Regions from separate parts of the Rhizobium sp. RCC_161_2 genome, predicted to be linked through region 2. Evidence: predicted binding sites of a transcription regulator. Region 2 holds the regulator's gene; each other region holds the start of a gene.
What was found. The regulator LexA, encoded in region 2, represses DNA repair genes until DNA is damaged. The targets are predictions, from matches to a motif close to TGTTCNNNNTGTGTTCNG.
Positions count from the first base shown of each region.

Region 1: a site for LexA is predicted at 4,339-4,356, ahead of AB6803_RS04565 (ATP-dependent helicase). Genes of this name have one in related genera too.
Region 3: a site for LexA is predicted at 3,448-3,465, ahead of AB6803_RS15600 (YifB family Mg chelatase-like AAA ATPase). Genes of this name have one in related genera too.

Region 1 covers NZ_JBFUPL010000002.1:89,529-95,738, reverse strand. The annotation lists gene AB6803_RS04575 (efflux RND transporter permease subunit) at 1-2,896, opposite strand, end outside; gene AB6803_RS04570 (efflux RND transporter periplasmic adaptor subunit) at 2,893-4,050, opposite strand; gene AB6803_RS04565 (ATP-dependent helicase) at 4,409-6,210, shown strand, end outside.
Region 2 covers NZ_JBFUPL010000002.1:634,582-640,791, forward strand. The annotation lists gene eno (phosphopyruvate hydratase) at 1-201, opposite strand, end outside; gene kdsA (3-deoxy-8-phosphooctulonate synthase) at 352-1,191, opposite strand; gene AB6803_RS07225 (VOC family protein) at 1,188-2,075, opposite strand; gene lexA (transcriptional repressor LexA) at 2,468-3,190, shown strand; gene AB6803_RS07235 (ComEC/Rec2 family competence protein) at 3,171-5,636, opposite strand; gene gltA (citrate synthase) at 5,918-6,210, shown strand, end outside.
Region 3 covers NZ_JBFUPL010000005.1:232,471-238,680, reverse strand. The annotation lists gene AB6803_RS15625 (hypothetical protein) at 1-251, shown strand, start outside; gene AB6803_RS15620 (YraN family protein) at 287-655, shown strand; gene AB6803_RS15615 (endonuclease) at 759-1,754, shown strand; gene AB6803_RS15610 (cupin domain-containing protein) at 1,852-2,355, shown strand; gene gshB (glutathione synthase) at 2,428-3,375, shown strand; gene AB6803_RS15600 (YifB family Mg chelatase-like AAA ATPase) at 3,559-5,091, shown strand; gene cysK (cysteine synthase A) at 5,162-6,130, opposite strand.

The sequences.
Region 1 (6,210 bases), 550 kb from region 2:
CCGGGCGTAGACGCAGCGCGCAGGCCCTCTCGATCGCCTCGCGCACGCCCTCACCGGCATCGCGCAGCTGATTAGCGAACTCCACGATCAAGATGCCGTTCTTCGCCATGACGCCGACCAGCAGCACCAGGCCGATCTGGCTGTAGATGTTAAGGCTGGAACCGGTGATGACGAGCGCAAAGACCGCGCAGGCAAGGCCGAGCGGCACCGTCGACATGATGATCAGCGACGACAGCACGCTCTCGAACTGCGCGGCAAGCACCAGGAAGATGATGATGATGGCGAAACCGAAGGTAAGCGCCATGCCGCTGGAATTCTCCTGCAGCGTCGCCGCTTCCGCGAGCGGGATCAGGCGCGCGCCGGGCGGCAGAAGCGGCGCGGCGATGCGCGTGACTTCCTCCACGGCCTGGCCGAGCGACATGTTGTTCTTGAGGCCGGCGGTGATCGCGACCGATGCCAGTTGCTGCTCGCGGGTGAGCTGCGGCGCGACCGCCCCTTCCTTCAGGCTGGCGATGACCGACATCGGCACGATCTTGCCGTCGCCGGTCTTCAGGAAGACGTTTTCGAGATCGGTCGGATCGTCGATCGGCCGCATGGTCGAGGTCAGCAGCACCGGATAGGCCTCGCCCTTGACGAAGACATCGACAACGGAGCGACCCTCGAGCAGCGATTGCAGCGCCGTCGACAGGCCGGTGATGTCGACACCGAGATCGGAAGCGCGCTCGCGGTCGATCGCGACGGAGACCTGCGCCTGGGTCGGCTCATTGTTGAGACGCGGCGTGTCGAATTGCCCGGTGGCGTCCAGTGCCTGCACCAGCTTCAGCGCCGCCTGCGTCAATGCCTCGTGATCATTGCCCGTCAGTGCCATCTGCACGCCGCTGCCGGCACCACGGATGCGCAGACTGTTTGACTGGAAGACGTTGCCGCGCAACGCCGGCACGCGGGCCATCGCCCGGTTGATATCGGCAACGATGTCGGTCTGCGTGCGGTGACGCTCGCTCCAGGGCGCCAGCGTCAATACCATGAAGCCGGTATTCACCTGTCCGTTCTGTCCGGAGATCGCGTAGACATTGCGGATATCGCCGCTGTCCATCAGGGGCTGCAGGTTTTCTTCCACACGCTGCAACTGATCCTTGGTGTAATCGAGGCTGGCACCTTGCGGTGTGGTCAGCCTGAGCATCACCATGGCGCGGTCCTCATTCGGCGTCAGCTCGCTCTTGACGCCCAGGAAAGCGAAGATCGCGGCGGCGGAAAAGATCGCGCAGAAGACGATGACCACCAACGGCGCATTCAGGCAGGCCCCGAGCGTACGGCGATAGACACCGGAAAACAGCTCGCCGAAACGGCCGAGCATGCCGTGATCCTCGCGCATCTCCTTGGTCAGCATGCGCGAGGCCAGCATCGGACAAAGCGTCAGCGCCACGATCGATGACAGGCCGACGGAGAAAGCGAGCACGAAGCCGAATTCGCGGAACAGGCCACCCACCTGCCCCGGCAGGAAGGACAGCGGAATGAAGACGGCGGCAAGCGTCGCCGTCGTCGCGATGACAGCGAAGAAGACCTCGCGCGTGCCGAGCACCGCCGCCGCGCGCGGTCCCATCTTCTCCGATCTTCGCCGAACGATATTTTCGAGCACGACGATGGCATCGTCGACCACGAGGCCGGTGGCAAGCACGATCGCCAGCAGCGTCAGGATGTTGATGGAAAAACCGACCATGTAGAGCGCTGCCAGCGTTCCGGTCAGCGCCACGGGCATGGTGACCGCCGGGATCAGCGTCGCGCGCCAGTCGCGCAGGAAGAGGTAGATGACGATCGTGACGATCAGCGCAGAGAGTATCAGCGCCAGCACCACCTCATGGATCGCCCCCTGGATGAACACGGCGTCATCGCTGGTGATCGCGATGCGGGTTCCCTCAGGCAAAGATTTCGACAGCTGCGCCACCACGGCTTTCACGCCGTTGGAGATGTTGAGCGTGTTCGATTGCGCCTGCCGGATGATGCCGAGGCCGATGCCCTGTACACCGTTGGAACGCAGCGCCGTGGTCCCATCGCGGGGACCGAGCGTCACGGTTGCGACATCGGCAAGCCGGACGCGATCCTTGATGATCAGCCGCGAGAAATCCTCGGGGGTCTGCAACGCGGCCGTGGCGCGCACGACGATATCCTGCCGATTGCTCTTCAGCGATCCCGCCGGCACATCGAGCGCCGCTGTCGCCAGCGCCGTCGTCAGATCGCCGATCGTCAGCCCTCGCCCGGCAAGCGCTCCCTGATCGACATCGATGCGGAAAACTTTCTCCTGGTCGCCATAGAGCTCGACATCGGCAACGCCATCGACGGAGGCGAGCCGGTCGGTGATCTCGTTGTCGACGAGCTGCGTCAGGTCGTCCATGGTGAGCGTATTGGAGGTGACGGCAAGCCGCATGATCGGCTGCGAATCCGAATCCGCCTTGACGATCTGCGGCGCGTCCGCCTCGTCGGGCAGCTGCTCGGTGATGCGTCCGATCGCATCGCGAACATCGTTGGCCGCAACCGAGAGATCGATGGTGTCGGAAAATTCGAGCGTCACCCGGCTCTGGCCGAAGGAGGAACTGGAGGACACGGATTTCAGGCCGCTGACTCGGGCGACCGCGCCCTCGATGACCTTGGTCAGTTCCTGATCCACCGTCTGCGGCGCAGCGCCGTCAAACATGGTCCGCACGGTGACGACCGGGCGGTCGACGTCAGGCAATTCGCGCACCTCGACACCGAAATAGGCGGCAAGGCCGGCAACGACCATCAGCGTGTTGAAGACCAGCGCCAGGATCGGCCGGCGCACGAAAAGCGCGGTAAAAGCCTGCTTGCCGGAGCCAGTGCCAGTCCCGGCCCCATCGCCGGTATCGTTGCCGTGCCCCATCATTGCGTGACGGCCTCCGTGGCCTCGGCCACTTCGCGGGCAAGGCGCACCGCGCCGCCCTCGGTCACGCGCTGCAACCCCTCGGTGACGATCCGATCACCGTCCTTGAGATCGGCTTGAACCAGCACCGCATCCGGATTGCGTTGCACGACACTGACACGCACCTTGGACGACTTGCCGTCGATGACACGCCAGACATAGGAGCCTTCGCCGTCCCACTGCACCGACAGCGGATCGACGGAAGGATAGGTTTCGCCGGCAAAGCGCATGCCGACATTGAAGGACATCCCGGCGCGCAACTCGTCCGTGGCATTGTCGATACGGGCGCGGATCCGCAAGGTACGGCTGGCGCCATCGACGCGGTTGTCGACCGCCTCGACCACGCCGGAGAACAACCGTCCCGGCCGCGCCACCGACGTCGCCTCAACCGGCTGATCGACCTTGACCGTATTGGCAAACCGCTCCGGTACCCAGTAATCGACCAGGACTTCCGAGCGGTCGTCGAGCGTGACGATGCTGGTCGTCGTCGTGACATTGTCGCCGATGACGACGGGAACGATACCGACGATACCATCGATCGGCGCAACGATATCCCGGCGCTTCAGCGCCAGCTCGGCCGATTTCAGCGCCAGCCGTGCGCCCTGCTCGACGATCTCGGAATCGAAGACCTCCATGCGCGACACACTGGATTTGATGTTGTGATAGAGCTGCGACTTCTCGACGGCACTTTTCAAGGCCACCTCCGCCTGACCGCGCGCAATGATCTGCTCGTCATCGTCAAGACGGGCCAGCACCTGTCCCTGCTTTACATGGTCGCCGGACTTGATGAGGATTTCGCGGATCGTGCCCGTTGCCTGCGGCATGACGACGACGGAGCGTATGGCATCGCCGGTGCCGATGGCGCTCAGGCGATCATTGACCACGCCGCTGACCACGGCCTCGGTCACCACCAGCGGCTTATCGGCGCCACGCCGCGCACCGCCATTCGCTGCCTTCTCACTCTTGGTGCTTTCGCCAGGCGCAATAGCCCCCACGACGGCTTCAGGGACGCCAACTGCCCGCAGCAATCCAGCCGTGCCGGGCACGAAAACCACCACAGCGGCAATACCTGCCGCTAGCAACAGAAAAGACAAGGAAAGCTGCTTCCAGGCGGTCATGCACGTCTCCGGCTCGTTGTCAGAGGCGATGAAATCGCGTCGTCAGTTTTATATGGCCTCATCGCACCCAGCGCACTTACTGAGGCCACCCCTAGGGCAAATCGCGATATAACGCAGGATTGTGCCCGATTTGCTGCAATATCGTTTTTTTGAACATATGCGGCAAGCTTTGCCACGCATTATGACAAAGTTGTAATCTTGGCGGGGACAACGAGGCATTTCATTTGCATCCCCACATCCCTGTTCAGGGGTGGGATAGCCTCTTGATAACCTCCATACACCTGTGAATGTGCACTTTTTGTTCTATTTTTGGGCCGTTTCTTTTGCCTTTCAGGGCAGAATCATTACATTGAACCTCATGACCATCGGACATGACGACATTCCCTTCTTCGACGAAGAGCCGGAACACCTGGTTCCGCGCCGGCCCGCGCCAGCCCCCGGCCCCACCAGTGTAGGCGGCGGTATTGCGGCCCGCGCCATGGCGGCGCGCGATGGCGGCCGGCGGCCCGACTATCTCACCGGCCTCAATCCGGAACAGACGGAAGCGGTAGAGACGCTGGACGGGCCGGTTCTCGTGCTCGCCGGCGCCGGCACCGGCAAGACGCGGGTGCTGACGACCCGCATTGCCCATATCCTCTCCACCAACCGCGCCTTCCCCAGCCAGATCCTCGCCGTCACCTTTACCAATAAGGCGGCCCGCGAGATGAAGGAGCGCGTTGCCCTGCTCGTCGGCGGCGCGGTCGAGGGCATGCCCTGGCTCGGCACGTTCCACTCGATCGGCGTCAAGCTGCTGCGCCGTCATTCCGAGCTGGTCGGCCTCTCCTCCAGCTTCACCATTCTCGACACTGACGACGTCATCCGCCTGATCAAACAGCTGATCCAGGCGGAAGGCATCGACGACAAGCGCTGGCCCGCCAAACAATTCGCCGGGATGATCGACAGCTGGAAGAACAAGGGTCTTGGTCCCGCGGAGATTCCGGAGGGCGACGCCCGCGCCTTTGCCAACGGCAAGGGCCGCGAACTCTATGCTGCCTACCAGAACCGCCTGAAGACGCTCAACGCCTGCGACTTCGGCGACCTTTTGCTGCATCCGATCAACATGTTCCGGCAGAATCCGGATGTGCTGAAAGACTATCACCAGCGCTTCCGCTACATTCTCGTCGACGAGTATCAGGACACCAACACGGCGCAGTATATGTGGCTGCGCCTGCTGGCGCAGCGGCCGAAGGGCGAGTTGCAGAATGTCTGCTGCGTCGGCGACGACGACCAGTCGATCTATGGCTGGCGCGGCGCGGAAGTGGACAATATCCTGCGCTTCGAAAAGGATTTTCCCGGCGCCAAGGTGATCAAGCTGGAGCGCAACTATCGCTCCACCGAACATATTCTCGGCGCCGCTGCCCATCTGATCGCCCATAATGAGGGCCGCCTCGGCAAGACGCTGTTCACCGATCGCTCTGACCCTGACGATATCAAGGTGCAGGTGCACGCCTCCTGGGATTCCGAGGAGGAAGCCCGCGCCATCGGTGAGGAGATCGAGCAGCTCCAGCGCAATCAGCACAAGCTGAACGACATGGCGATCCTGGTGCGCGCCTCCTTCCAGATGCGCGAATTCGAAGACCGTTTCGTCACGCTCGGCCTCAATTATCGCGTCGTCGGCGGCCCTCGCTTCTACGAGCGCCTCGAAATCCGCGACGCCATGGCCTATTTTCGCCTGGTCTGCCAGCCGGCCGACGATCTCGCCTTCGAGCGGATCGTCAACACACCGAAGCGCGGCCTCGGCGACACCACGGTGCGCGCCCTGCACGACTATGCCCGCGTCCGCGATATCCCGATGCTGGCGGCATCAGCCGACATCATCGAGACCGACGAGATGAAGCCGAAGCCGCGCAAGGCTTTGTTCGACGTCGTGCAATCCTTCCGCCGCTGGCAGGGCCTGCTCGAAAACACGCCGCACACCGAACTTGCCGAGCAGATCCTCGAAGAGTCCGGCTACACCGACATGTGGAAGAACGACAAATCGGCGGAAGCGCCCGGACGGCTGGAAAACCTGAAGGAACTCATCCGCTCGATGGACAGTTTTGAATCCATGCGCGGCTTCCTCGAGCACGTCGCCCTGGTGATGGACGTCGAGCAGAACGAAAATCTCGATGCCGTCTCCAT
Region 2 (6,210 bases):
GACGGCCTTTTCGACACCCTTGCCGTGATAGCGCTTACCGCCGTCACGAAGCTCGACGGCTTCATGCGCGCCGGTCGAGGCACCCGACGGAACCGCTGCACGGCCCAGGCTGCCATCTTCGAGGTAGACATCGACTTCAACAGTCGGATTGCCACGGCTGTCGAGAATCTCGCGGGCGATAATGTCGGTGATTGCGGTCATGATAGCTTCCTGCTCGCTGGGTTATAAATCGATTGAAATCGTCTTAATCGAAGTCGCGGAAATTACAATGCCGCTCCGCACCTCGATCTGGCGCTCCAACAGGCCGCGTATAGCAAGTTCATGTCAGCCTGTTGAATGCCGCTTAAAGTCTCAAGCCTTGGCGATGGCGTCGAAGGCCAGCAGCTTTTCCAGAAGCTGCGGCATGTCCTTCAAATAGACCATGTTCGGACCATCGGACGGTGCGTTGTCCGGATCTTCATGCGTCTCGACGAAAACGCCGGCAACGCCGACGGCGACGGCTGCGCGTGCCAGCGTCTCGACGAACCGGCGGTCGCCGCCCGTCGAACCGCCCTGCCCGCCCGGCTGCTGCACGGAATGAGTCGCGTCGAAAATCACCGGAGCGCCCATGGCCGCCATGATCGGCAGCGAGCGCATGTCGGAGACCAGCGTGTTGTAGCCGAAGGAGGCGCCACGCTCGCAGAGCATGATGTTCGGGTTACCGCTGTCGTTGAGCTTGGCCAGCACGTTCTTCATGTCCCAGGGCGCCAGGAACTGGCCCTTCTTGACGTTGACGACGCGGCCGGTCTTGGCGGCGGCAACGAGAAGGTCGGTCTGGCGCGACAGGAAGGCCGGGATCTGCAGGATGTCTACCGTCTTGGCAACGACAGCGCACTGCTCCTCGGTGTGAATGTCGGACAAGACCGGAAAGCCATATTCCTTCTTGAGATCAGCAAAGACTTCCATGGCCTTTTCCAGGCCGATGCCGCGCTTGCCGGAGAGCGACGTACGGTTCGCCTTGTCATAGGAAGACTTGTAGACAAGGCCGATGCCGAGCTTGCCGCAGAGCTCCTTCAGAACGCCGGCAACCATGAAGGCATGATCGCGGCTTTCCATCTGGCAGGGGCCGGCAATCAGCGACAGCTTGGCGGTGTTGGAAAACAGAACCTTGGATGCGCCCTCGCCGACGATCACTTCGGAATTGGTGCTCATGCTATCTCCTCGAAGGCGAACAACGCGCCCTGTCCGGGGGCGGGCTTTGCCAGAATACGATTGTTCTTACGCGTGTATGTGACGCCGTTAGCAGCCAAATGCGACGATGTCACGGAAAGATCGCATGTCCTGAAAAGGATTGCGCGCGCCCGAAGGCCAGGATCGCCCGTCGGCAAGGGAAAATCGTAAAAAGCTTCCATGCCTTGCGGGGTCAGGACCTCGATCCTGGCGTTCGCCGTCTCGATCGTCAGCCCGAAGGAATGTTCCGATATCTTTGATCCGTCGGCAACCCGTTCGAAGAAGCCCCGAAACACGGTTGGCTTGGGCGTCGAAACAGCAACGCGCGCAATGCCGGTCACACCATTGGCATGCCGCTCCAGGGCATCACGATCAGCCGGCAAAGGGTTGATGCGCTGGCAGCAGAAGGCCAGGAAATCCGGGGACCGCAGGTCGGCCGCGAAAGCGAGACGGAAACCGGCGATGGTTTCCGAGCCATCCGGCATACGCATCGGCCTCTCGAAATCCAGCATCCGCCCAGCAGACATGGCATTGGCCAGGAACCGCTTGTCATCGGCGACGGCATCCTTCGTGCCGAGAACGATGGCCGAAAACCCTTCCTCACTGACGCGAAAACGATAGGCCTGGTCACGGGCAACGAAAACATTGCCTTCCTCGATGCTCGCTTCGTATTGCTCTTGCGACGCGACGCCTAGGGGCTCCAGATAGGTCTTGTCGGAAAAGAACACGCAGGCATTCTCGGTGCCGAAGGGATGGCGCGCATCGGCGGCGACGGTAAAACCAAGCTTGCCCAGCCGTTCCCGCGCCATGGCAATATTGACCGTCGGCAGTACGAGATGATCCAGCGGATGCGGCGATGAAACCATGGCTTCCCCCTTGATGCATGTCGCAGGTTTGCGCTCTTCCGACGCTCAATTCAAGATGAAAACGCAGCGTTTAAAACCAGGCCGATCGCAAATGGGAGGGCTCATTATCGAATGTGTTGCAACTGCGCGGAAGCCGGGATTGCTCCGGGTTTCAGTGGTTATCGGCTCTCATTTCCGCAGAATCGATCATCGTCGATTTCCGCATATGCTTCATTGATCAGCGCTGAATACTCCGCCGTTCTGCTTACTCGGGACTTGTTATGTTCCCCTTTATTTGATGCGCCGGCAAAACATTCATCGAAAATTAGGGACTTGCGGAACACATATGGAACATATAGTGTCCGTTCTGGATTTGTTTCACGACACCTTCACGATTCTGGGGTTCAAATACGATGTTGACACGCAAGCAGCAGGAACTGCTTCTCTTCATTCACGAACGGATGAAGGAGTCCGGCGTTCCACCTTCTTTCGATGAAATGAAGGATGCGCTGGACCTTGCGTCCAAGTCGGGCATTCATCGTTTGATCACGGCTCTGGAAGAGCGCGGCTTCATCCGCCGACTGCCGAATCGGGCTCGGGCGCTGGAGGTCATCAAGCTGCCGGAAGCCTATAGTCCAAGCCTGCAGCCGCGCCGCGGCTTCTCGCCGAGTGTCATCGAAGGCAGCCTGGGCAAGCCCCAGCCCGTACAGCCGCCGGCCCCCGCCAAGCCGGCAAATGACGAGAACAACAGCGCCGTTTCGGTGCCGGTCATGGGTCGCATCGCTGCCGGTGTTCCAATCTCGGCCATCCAGAACAATACCCACGATATCACTGTCCCCGCCGACATGCTTGGCTCCGGCGAGCATTATGCGCTCGAGGTCAAAGGCGACTCGATGATCGATGCCGGCATCTTCGATGGCGACACCGTCATTATCCGCAACAGCACGACCGCCAATCCCGGCGATATCGTCGTTGCCTTGGTCGACGATGAAGAGGCGACATTGAAGCGCTTCCGCCGCAAAGGTGCCTCGATCGCACTTGAGGCGGCTAACCCTGCCTACGAGACCCGTATTTTCGGACCGGATCGCGTCAAAGTGCAGGGCAAGCTCGTCGGCCTTATCCGCCGCTATCACTGATAGGTGACACGGGCGCGATCGGTGCGCCGAATGTGCCCGTTCGCCAATCATAGGAGCGATGCAAGTTCCACGGCCGCGTTAGAGTATCATACGCGGTCGAGACGATTGGCTTGCCGGCACTGAGATCCATTTCGATAGATCCTGTTCGCCGCAATGTGGCCCCTGTGAACAGCATGGCACCCGAGCGGCAGCGATCGAGCCGCAGCCGGACAGGGGTGACGACGATATTGGCAGTGTCACAGGCGGGAGAGAGATAGGCCGCATCCTCGATGGTGATGAGCATATCGCCATTGTCCAGCATCGCCACGCACCACGCCCGTTTCTGGCAGGCAAAGCCACCCTCCCCCGCTTTATCCAATGCGGCATCCATCGCCTTGCGGACAGCGTTCTCTTCGTCGACAGTCAGGCGGCGGTTCCTGTCCGACTTGCCGATCTTGGGAAGCTGGCTATCGGGTGGAAGCATTGTCGGCGGGCGGAGATCGGTCATCGCCAGTGCCCTTTGCCACTGCTCGAAAATGAAATCAGGCGGCTTTTCGCGATTGGTCGTCAGAGCATCGTCCCGCCGCAAGGCTACCAGCGTGCCATCCTCGGAAATCATTAGATCGGGCTTGTGGGCATCAGGAACAAGCGCCGCAACGACAACCGAGCCAATCATCAGCAACACGCCCGCATGCCGCAACCATGTCTTCAGCAAAGCCATCAATACGAAGCCGGCAATGAATGTCGGGAACAGCCAGACCGGCATGCGGCCGAAAGGAATATTGCCACCCCAGGAGGCGACAGTCTTGGCGATGAGGATGACGATATCCAGCCCCTCGCCAGTGATCTGCCAGAACCATGCATCTAGGCCAAAGGGCATCAGTAGCATCGCGGCCATGCCGAACGGCATGACGATGAAGGAAACGATCGGCATGGCCGCCAGATTGGCGGCAAGGCCATAGGTCGACAGCCGATGAAAATGCTCGATCGAGAAGATCGCCGTCGATGCACCGCCGAGAAAGGAGGTCGACAATACGCCGCCGAAGAAACGCGAGACGAAGAGCAGCGGACGCAATATCCGAAACCGCGAAAGAACGCTCTCCCGATGCCGCCGACGCGTCCAGAGCGAATAGCCGGACACCAAAGCCAGCGTCGCGGCGTAGGACATCTGGAAACTCGGTCCCAACGCTTGCGATGGGGAAAGGACAAGTATGATGATCGCCGATAGTGCGACATTGCGCAGGCTGATGGAGGGCCGGTCGAAAAGCACGGCAACCAGCATGATCGCCATCATGATGAAGGCGCGCTCCGCTGAAACACCGAAACCCGAAATCAGGTAATAGGCAGTGACCGTCAGCAGCGCGCCGATGGCCGCGATCTTCTTCGTCGGCCACGCCTGTGCCACCCCGAAGAACAGGCTGAGGGTATAGCGCAGGCCGACATAGAAGATGCCAGCCGAGAGAGCCATGTTCAGGCCGGAAATGGCGATGATATGGGTCAGACCCGCCGCCCGCAGCGCCTCTGTCGTGTCATCCGATATTGCGCGTCTCTCATCGGTGACAAGCGCTGCCGCAAAGGCACCGGTATCGCCGGGCAGGGTCTTCCTGATCCTGTCACCAATGCTGTTGCGCAAACCCGCAAGCCAGATATCCGCTTTATCGAGAAGAGTTCCATCGCCGATATCGCCGGCAGGTGACATGAGTGCCGGTGTTCCAAAGGCAAAACCATTCGCGCCGATGCCGTTGAAATATGCGCTGAAGGCAAAATCGTTGAGGCCCGGCAGGGCGGGTCCCGCCGGCGGGGTCAGCCGCACCCTGCCCTGGATGCGATCACCGAGTTGGAAGGGCTGCGGCTGTTTGCGCACGAAAATGGTAACCCGCTCCGGTGCCCGGCGGATGCTCGGTTTCTCGGTTGCTTCAAGTGCAACGACATAACGCCAGCGCCCGTTATCGTCCGATTCGCGTCGTTCGATCCGCCCGGTAATCGTGGTCGTCACGGCAGAGTCGAGCATGACGGTCGAGGCTCGCCAGGCCTCGCATTGGGCCAATCCCATGCCGCCGCATGTCAGCATTCCGGCCAGCAGAAGGTGCCGCAGCCAAGGCTCCGCGTGCTGCTTCAGAAAGAAAGCACCCGCCAAGATCAGGAGCGCCGCGAAGACAGCCTGCGGCGGCGGATCGGCGCCGGCTTTAAACCAGAAGATCGCGCCAAGACCGATATAGACCGGCACGAAGAGGAGCGCCCGCCCATGCGCCGCCTCCTCTTCGACCGATTGGTAGATGCCGAGTCTGATCCGGTTCGCGGCCAGATGCAGCCGCGTCACCGATGAGGCCTGATCCTGTGTCCGATCCACCGGCCTGATTTCGGCCGAAACAATAGCGATAGCGGTATCAGAGCCGTTGTCGCGCTCGGCAACCACGGCAAGTTTCAGGCCATCCCTTCGCCGATCCGGTGCCTCTATATTAGGCATGCGCCCCCGCGCCTACGCAAAACCACAGCTATAGCGAGATTTTTGCCGTCACCAGCAGGTGAATTCAACCAAAATCATACGCATGATGGATAAATCGCCTCACTGCCCCTGGAAGCGGGGCAATTTCCTCTACCGCAGTGCCCAAAAGTTGATACCGCAACGCACAAATAGGCGTAAGGATAACTTGGCATTAGGCTCTGGATCATATAGCTAAGCGATAGCCGCTTAACCTTTTGGCGCTTTTTATGGCGTCAACCCCCGCCAAATCTTGGAGGACCAGCATGACGGAACAAAGCGCGAAACTAACTTGGGGCGAAAAGACGGTGGATCTGCCGGTAAAATCCGGAACCATCGGCCCAAGTGTCATTGATATTGGTGCCCTTTATAAGAACACCTCCACTTTCACCTACGATCCTGGCTTCACCTCGACCGCGTCGTGCGAGTCCAGCATCACCTATATTGATGGCGACGAAGGCGTTCTGCTGCATCGCGGTTATCCGATCGAACAGCTTGCCGAACACGGCGATTTCCTCGAAGTCTGCTACCTGCTGCTCTACGGCGAACTGCCGACCGC
Region 3 (6,210 bases), on a different contig from region 2:
TGGCGATTGACGGCATCATGTTCTATCGAGGATCGATTGCTCCACCCAAAGCCGTTCAAGGTTTTAGGGGACACTGGAAACTGGAGCCTGGTGACAAGGCTAGGAGCCAAGGGTTTGATGGCGCCGTTTTGCTGACTTTTGACGCTCTTCCATCTTGGAAAGTCAGTCGCTGTTCATTTAAGTTGACCGCAACGACACTAAAATTTGCATTTTGCTCGTTGAGGGATATTCAATTCACGAGAGGCAACTAGCCTTATTGAGCGTTCTAAAACTCAGAGATATGATATTGGCCGATACGGGCGAAAGGCTGAAGCGACAAAATGCATGGCGGCGCGGCCACATCTCCGAATATCTCGCTGCCGCTTTTCTACTGCTCAAGGGCTACCGCATCCTCGCCATCCGACATCGCACCAAGCTCGGCGAAATCGATATCATCGCCCGCAAGGGTGATCTCGCCGTCTTCGTCGAGGTCAAGGCTCGGCGTGGCGATCAGGAGGCGATCGATGCCGTTTCCTTTTCCGCGCAGAAACGCATCCGTGCCGCGAGCGACCTCTGGCTTGCCCGCCAGCCGGACTATGCGCTGCTGTCGCAACGCTACGATATCGTCGCCATCCTGCCCGGCCGCTGGCCCCGGCATTTTCAGGATGCTTTTTGACGCCGATATCATGGAGCCGTCATAAAACGCGCCTATTGCCGGACGATCCGCGCCATGCTGCTCCAAGGCATCGGCGCCTTATCTCATCTCGACAGGCCTCATCATGATCCGCAGTACCGTCTCCGACTTCGCCGTTCCTTCGCAGGAGGAGCGTCAGAGTTTCATTTCGCTGGAAAAGACCCCCGCCATCCACGCTGCGACCCTGGCGTCGCTTGCCTGCATGAACACGGTGCGTGTCGGCGGCGGGAGCGGCCAGGGGCGGCCGCTTGCTTTCCCCTTCACCGTGGCGGCGTGGAATTTGGAGCGTTGCCTTTTCCCGCTCGAATCCGCCGCCAAGCTGCGGGCGACCGATGCGCCTTTGGTGCTGCTTTCGGAAATGGATAAAGGTATGGCACGCACGGAGCAATGCGACCCGACCGCCATGGTCGCCGGTGAGCTGGGCATGAATTACGCCTATGGCGTCGAATTCCTCGAACTCAGCCTCGGCTCCGAGATCGAGCGGTCCTTCTGTAAGGACGACTTCAACGAGAAGGGCTTTCATGGCAACGCACTGATGGCTTCGACCGCGCTGAAAGACGTCTTCCTGTTCCGTCTGCCGGGCGAGGCCGTCTGGTTCAAGGACAGCAACGAGCAGCCGCGTGTCGGCGAGCGCTGCGCCATCGGCGCCATTGTCGAGACCGAAGCAGGTCCCTTCGTCGCCGTCTCGGTGCATCTCGAAAGTGTCGCTACCGTCGCCTATCGCGAACGCCAGATGGCGGCATTGATCGATGCCGTCGAGGCCTACGCGCCCGGCCTGCCGATCCTGATCGGCGGCGACCTCAATACCGGCAATCATACCGGCGGGGATTTCAGGACGGATACTCTTTTCGCGATGGCAGAGGGTCGTGGCTTCGAATGCCATGGCGGGCCGCTCGATCAGACGAGCACGCGCCCGAGCCTCATCACCCGCTTTCCCGACCGCACCATGAAGCTCGACTGGTTCCTGAGCCGTGGCCTGAAGATCGGCGAAAGCCATCTGGTCTCTTCGCTCAACGCCGACGGCAAGCCGCTCTCCGATCACGACATGATCGTCTGCACCATCGAAGGTTTTGCGGCCTGATCGCTGCAAACCGATAAAATGCCAGCTTTTTCCTGAACCGTGCCGTTACTTGTTTCGTGCCATGAAGGCCAAGACGCGCATGGAATTGGGGGATTGCATGGTCTTGAGATTGATGTTGGCGAGCATGGCGGCCTTTGCCGCCCGTGCCGTACCAGTCGCTGTGGCATTGCCGCAGTCGAAAAACTTTGTGGCGGGCGCTGCCGGCGAGATGGACATGAAGCCGTCGCCGATCGAGCCGTCCTGGGTCGTGGCAGGCACGCCGGTCGCCCGCCTTGCCGAGCATTCTCGCGGGCAGGACGATGCCGCGCTGACGGCATTGTGGGATTGTACGGCGGGCGAGTTTCACTGGCATTTCGGCTGGGACGAGACCGTGATGATCCTCGAGGGCGAGGTGCATATCACCACCGAGGATGGCGTGGAACGTCTGCTCGGCGCCGGCGACGTCGCTTATTTTGCCGGAGGCACATGGGCGACATGGCGCATCGACCGCTATGTGCGCAAGGTCGCCTTCTGCCGCAAGCCTTTCCCGAAGCCGCTGACCATGGCCTATCGCCTGCGCAATCTCGTGCGGCAGGGCGGCGCCCAGGGTATCGCCGCCTGATGCCGTCAATAGCCGTTGCGTTTGAACGCCGGCCGACCTAAATCTGTCGGCGAATTCGAGCGAGGGCAAATCATGGCGAAGATCAAGAATGTTGCGGTCCAGATGGACCATGTACAGGGCATCAACATCGCGGGCGACTCGACGTTCGCCATGAGCCTGGAGGCCCAGAACCGCGGCTACAAGCTCTTCCACTACACGCCCGAGCGCCTCAGCATGCGCGACGGCACGGTCTATGCTTCGGTCGAGCCGATGATCCTGCGCGACGTCAAGGGCGACCATTTCGAACTCGGCGAACCCGAGCGCGTCGATCTCTCGACCATGGATGTCGTCCTGCTGCGTCAGGATCCGCCCTTCGACATGGCCTATATCACCTCGACGCATCTACTCGAGCGCATTCACCCGAAGACGCTCGTGGTCAACGATCCGGCCTGGGTGCGCAACTCCCCGGAAAAGATCTTCGTCACCGAATTCGCCGACCTGATGCCGAAAACGCTGATCACTCGCGATGCCGACGAAATCCGCCGCTTCCGCGAGGAGATGGGTGACATCATCCTGAAGCCGCTCTACGGTAATGGCGGCGCCGGGGTCTTCCACTCGACGCGCGACGACCGTAACCTGTCTTCGCTGCTCGAAATGTTCGGCCAGCTCTTCCGCGAGCCCTTCATCGCCCAGCAATATCTGCCTGACGTGCGCAAGGGCGACAAGCGCATCATCCTCGTCGACGGCGAGCCGGTCGGCGCCATCAACCGCGTTCCAGCCGAACATGACAGCCGCTCCAACATGCATGTCGGCGGCCGTGCCGAGGCAACGGAGCTGACGGCGCGCGAACAGGAAATCTGCGCCCGCATCGGCCCATCGCTGAAGGCACGCGGCTTCCTCCTCGTCGGCATCGATGTCATTGGTGACTATATGACGGAGATCAACGTCACGTCGCCGACCGGCATTCGCGAGGTCAAGCGCTTCGGCGGCGCCGATATCGCCAGCCTGCTCTGGGATGCCATCGAAGCCAAGCGCGCCTGATTTCGGCGCTCTCGTCTTATTTTGTTCTTATATTACAACTTGCTGTCGTAGCATCTCGTGCGATAGTAGATTTGTTCGTTTATTGTTCTTGTTTTATTCCTTTTTCCATGCAAGATTGCAACCTACAACCTACTAAAGGGATGGGTTGTTAGCGTAAAAAGCTTGCGGCACAGGGGATAGAGCATGGTGGCGCGCGTCAGCACGGTTGCGTTTCAGGGCATTGAAGGCGTTCCCGTCGAAGTGCAGGTGATGATCGCGCCCGGCAAGGTGCTGATGCATATCGTCGGCCTGCCCGACAAGGCGGTGGCCGAAAGCCGCGAGCGCGTGCAGGCCGCACTCCACGCTTCCGGTCTGGCGCTGCCGCCGAAGAAGGTGACGGTCAATCTCGCGCCAGCTGATTTGCCCAAAGAGGGCAGTCATTTCGATCTTCCGATCGCGCTCGGGCTGATGGCAGCACTGGGCGCCATTCCGGCGGATGCGTTGTCCGCCTATGCCGTCCTTGGCGAACTCAATCTTGACGGCACGATTGCGCCCGTTGCCGGTGCATTGCCGGCCGCAATTGCCGCCAATGCCATGGGCAAGGGCCTGATCTGCCCGGCCGAAAGCGGTCCCGAAGCCGCCTGGGCCGGCGCCGAAATCGATATCCTCGCGCCACGCAGCCTGATCGCGCTCGCCAATCATTTTCGCGGCACCCAGGTCCTGTCGCGCCCGGAACCCGCCATCCGCGCAACCGCCGCCAATTTCCCGGATCTTGCCGATATCAAGGGGCAGGAAAGTGCCAAGCGGGCGCTGGAGGTAGCAGCCGCCGGTGGGCATAATCTGCTTTTTGTCGGACCGCCTGGTTCCGGCAAGTCGATGCTGGCCTCGCGCCTGCCATCCATCCTGCCGCCGCTGTCGACGGCGGAGCTACTGGAAGTGTCGATGATCCATTCCGTCGCCGGTCAGCTGTCCGGCGGTAAGCTCTCCGATCGTCGGCCCTATCGCACGCCCCATCATTCCGCCACCATGGCCGCATTGGTCGGCGGCGGCCTGCGCGCCCGGCCCGGCGAAGCCTCGCTTGCCCATCATGGCGTTCTCTTCCTTGACGAGCTTCCGGAGTTTTCACCGCAGGCGCTGGATGCGTTGCGCCAGCCGTTGGAAACGGGCGAATGCATCATCGCCCGCGCCAATCATCGTGTTTCTTACCCTGCCAGCATTCAGCTTATCGCGGCGATGAACCCTTGCCGTTGCGGCATGGCCGGCGAACCGGGCCACACCTGCGCCCGTGGTCCGCGCTGCGTCTCGGACTACCAGGGTCGTATTTCCGGGCCGCTGCTCGACCGTATCGATATCCGCATCGATGTGCCTGCGGTTTCGGCCGCTGATCTCATCCGGCCGGCAACGGCGGAAAAGAGTGCCGATGTCGCCCTTCGCGTCGCTCGCGCCCGCGAACGGCAGCGCGAACGCTTCGAGGCCGCCGGCCTGAAAGGCATCTCCACCAACGCCCGCTGCTCGACATCGATGATCGAGACCATCGCCGAGCCGGACGCCGCCGGCCTGCAATTGCTCCGTGACGCGGCCGAGAAGATGAAGTTTTCCGCCCGCGGCTATCATCGCGTCTTGAAGGTGGCGCGCACGCTCGCCGATCTCGACGACAAGCAGACGGTCGGGCGCATCCATCTCGCCGAGGCTATTTCCTACCGCATCGCCGGCGAACGGCTGACGGCGGCGGCGTGAGGGCAAGTCGCTGAAACAACAAAGGGCGCCGCAGCGCCCTTTGGGTATTTAACGATTGTAGCAGACTTTATCAGCCGCCCAGCCCCTCGAACAGGACCGTCGACAGATAACGCTCGGCGAAGGAGGGGATGATGACGACGATGCTCTTGCCTTCGTTTTCCGGCCGCTGACCGACCTTGATCGCAGCCGTCAAGGCAGCACCAGAGGAAATGCCGACCGGCACGCCTTCGAGCCTGGCGACGAGGCGGGCCTGCTGGAAGGCTTCGTCGTTGGTGACGGTGATCACTTCGTCATAGACATGGGTGTCGAGGATCTTCGGGGCGAAGCCGGCGCCGATGCCCTGGATCTTGTGCGGACCGGGATTGCCGCCGGACAGAACCGGTGAATCGGCCGGCTCGACGGCGATGACCTTGATGTCGGGATTGCGGGCCTTCAGCACCTGGCCGACGCCTGTGATCGTGCCGCCGGTGCCGATGCCGGAGACGAAGATGTCGACCTTGCCGTCGGTGTCGTTCCAGATTTCCTCGGCCGTCGTCTTACGATGGATTTCCGGGTTGGCCGGGTTTTCGAACTGCTGCGGGATGACGGCGTCGGGCAGTGTCGAGGCCAGTTCCTCGGCCTTGGCGATCGCGCCCTTCATGCCCTTCGCCCCTTCGGTCAACACCAGTTCGGCGCCGAGCAGGGCCAGCATCTTGCGGCGCTCGATCGACATGGTTTCCGGCATGGTGAGGATCAGCTTGTAGCCCTTGGCGGCAGCGGCAAAGGCGAGTGCGATGCCGGTATTGCCCGACGTCGGCTCGATCAGCACGCTCCGGCCGGGGGTGATCTTGCCCTGGGCTTCCAGGCTCTCGATCATGGCGACGCCGATGCGGTCCTTGACGGAGGCGATGGGGTTGAAGAATTCGAGCTTTGCCAAGAGGTTGGCCTTGACGCCCTTCTCCTTTGCCAGCTTGTCGAGACGCACGAGCGGCGTGTCGCCGATGGTCTCGGTGATCGAGGCATAGACGCGGCCGCGGCCTGGTTTGCGGGTGTCGGACATGGGTAGCTCTCCCTTTATTGGAATTGTGAAGGCACAATAGGATCAAACGGTAACGGAAACCAGAGTGATCCCACTCTGAG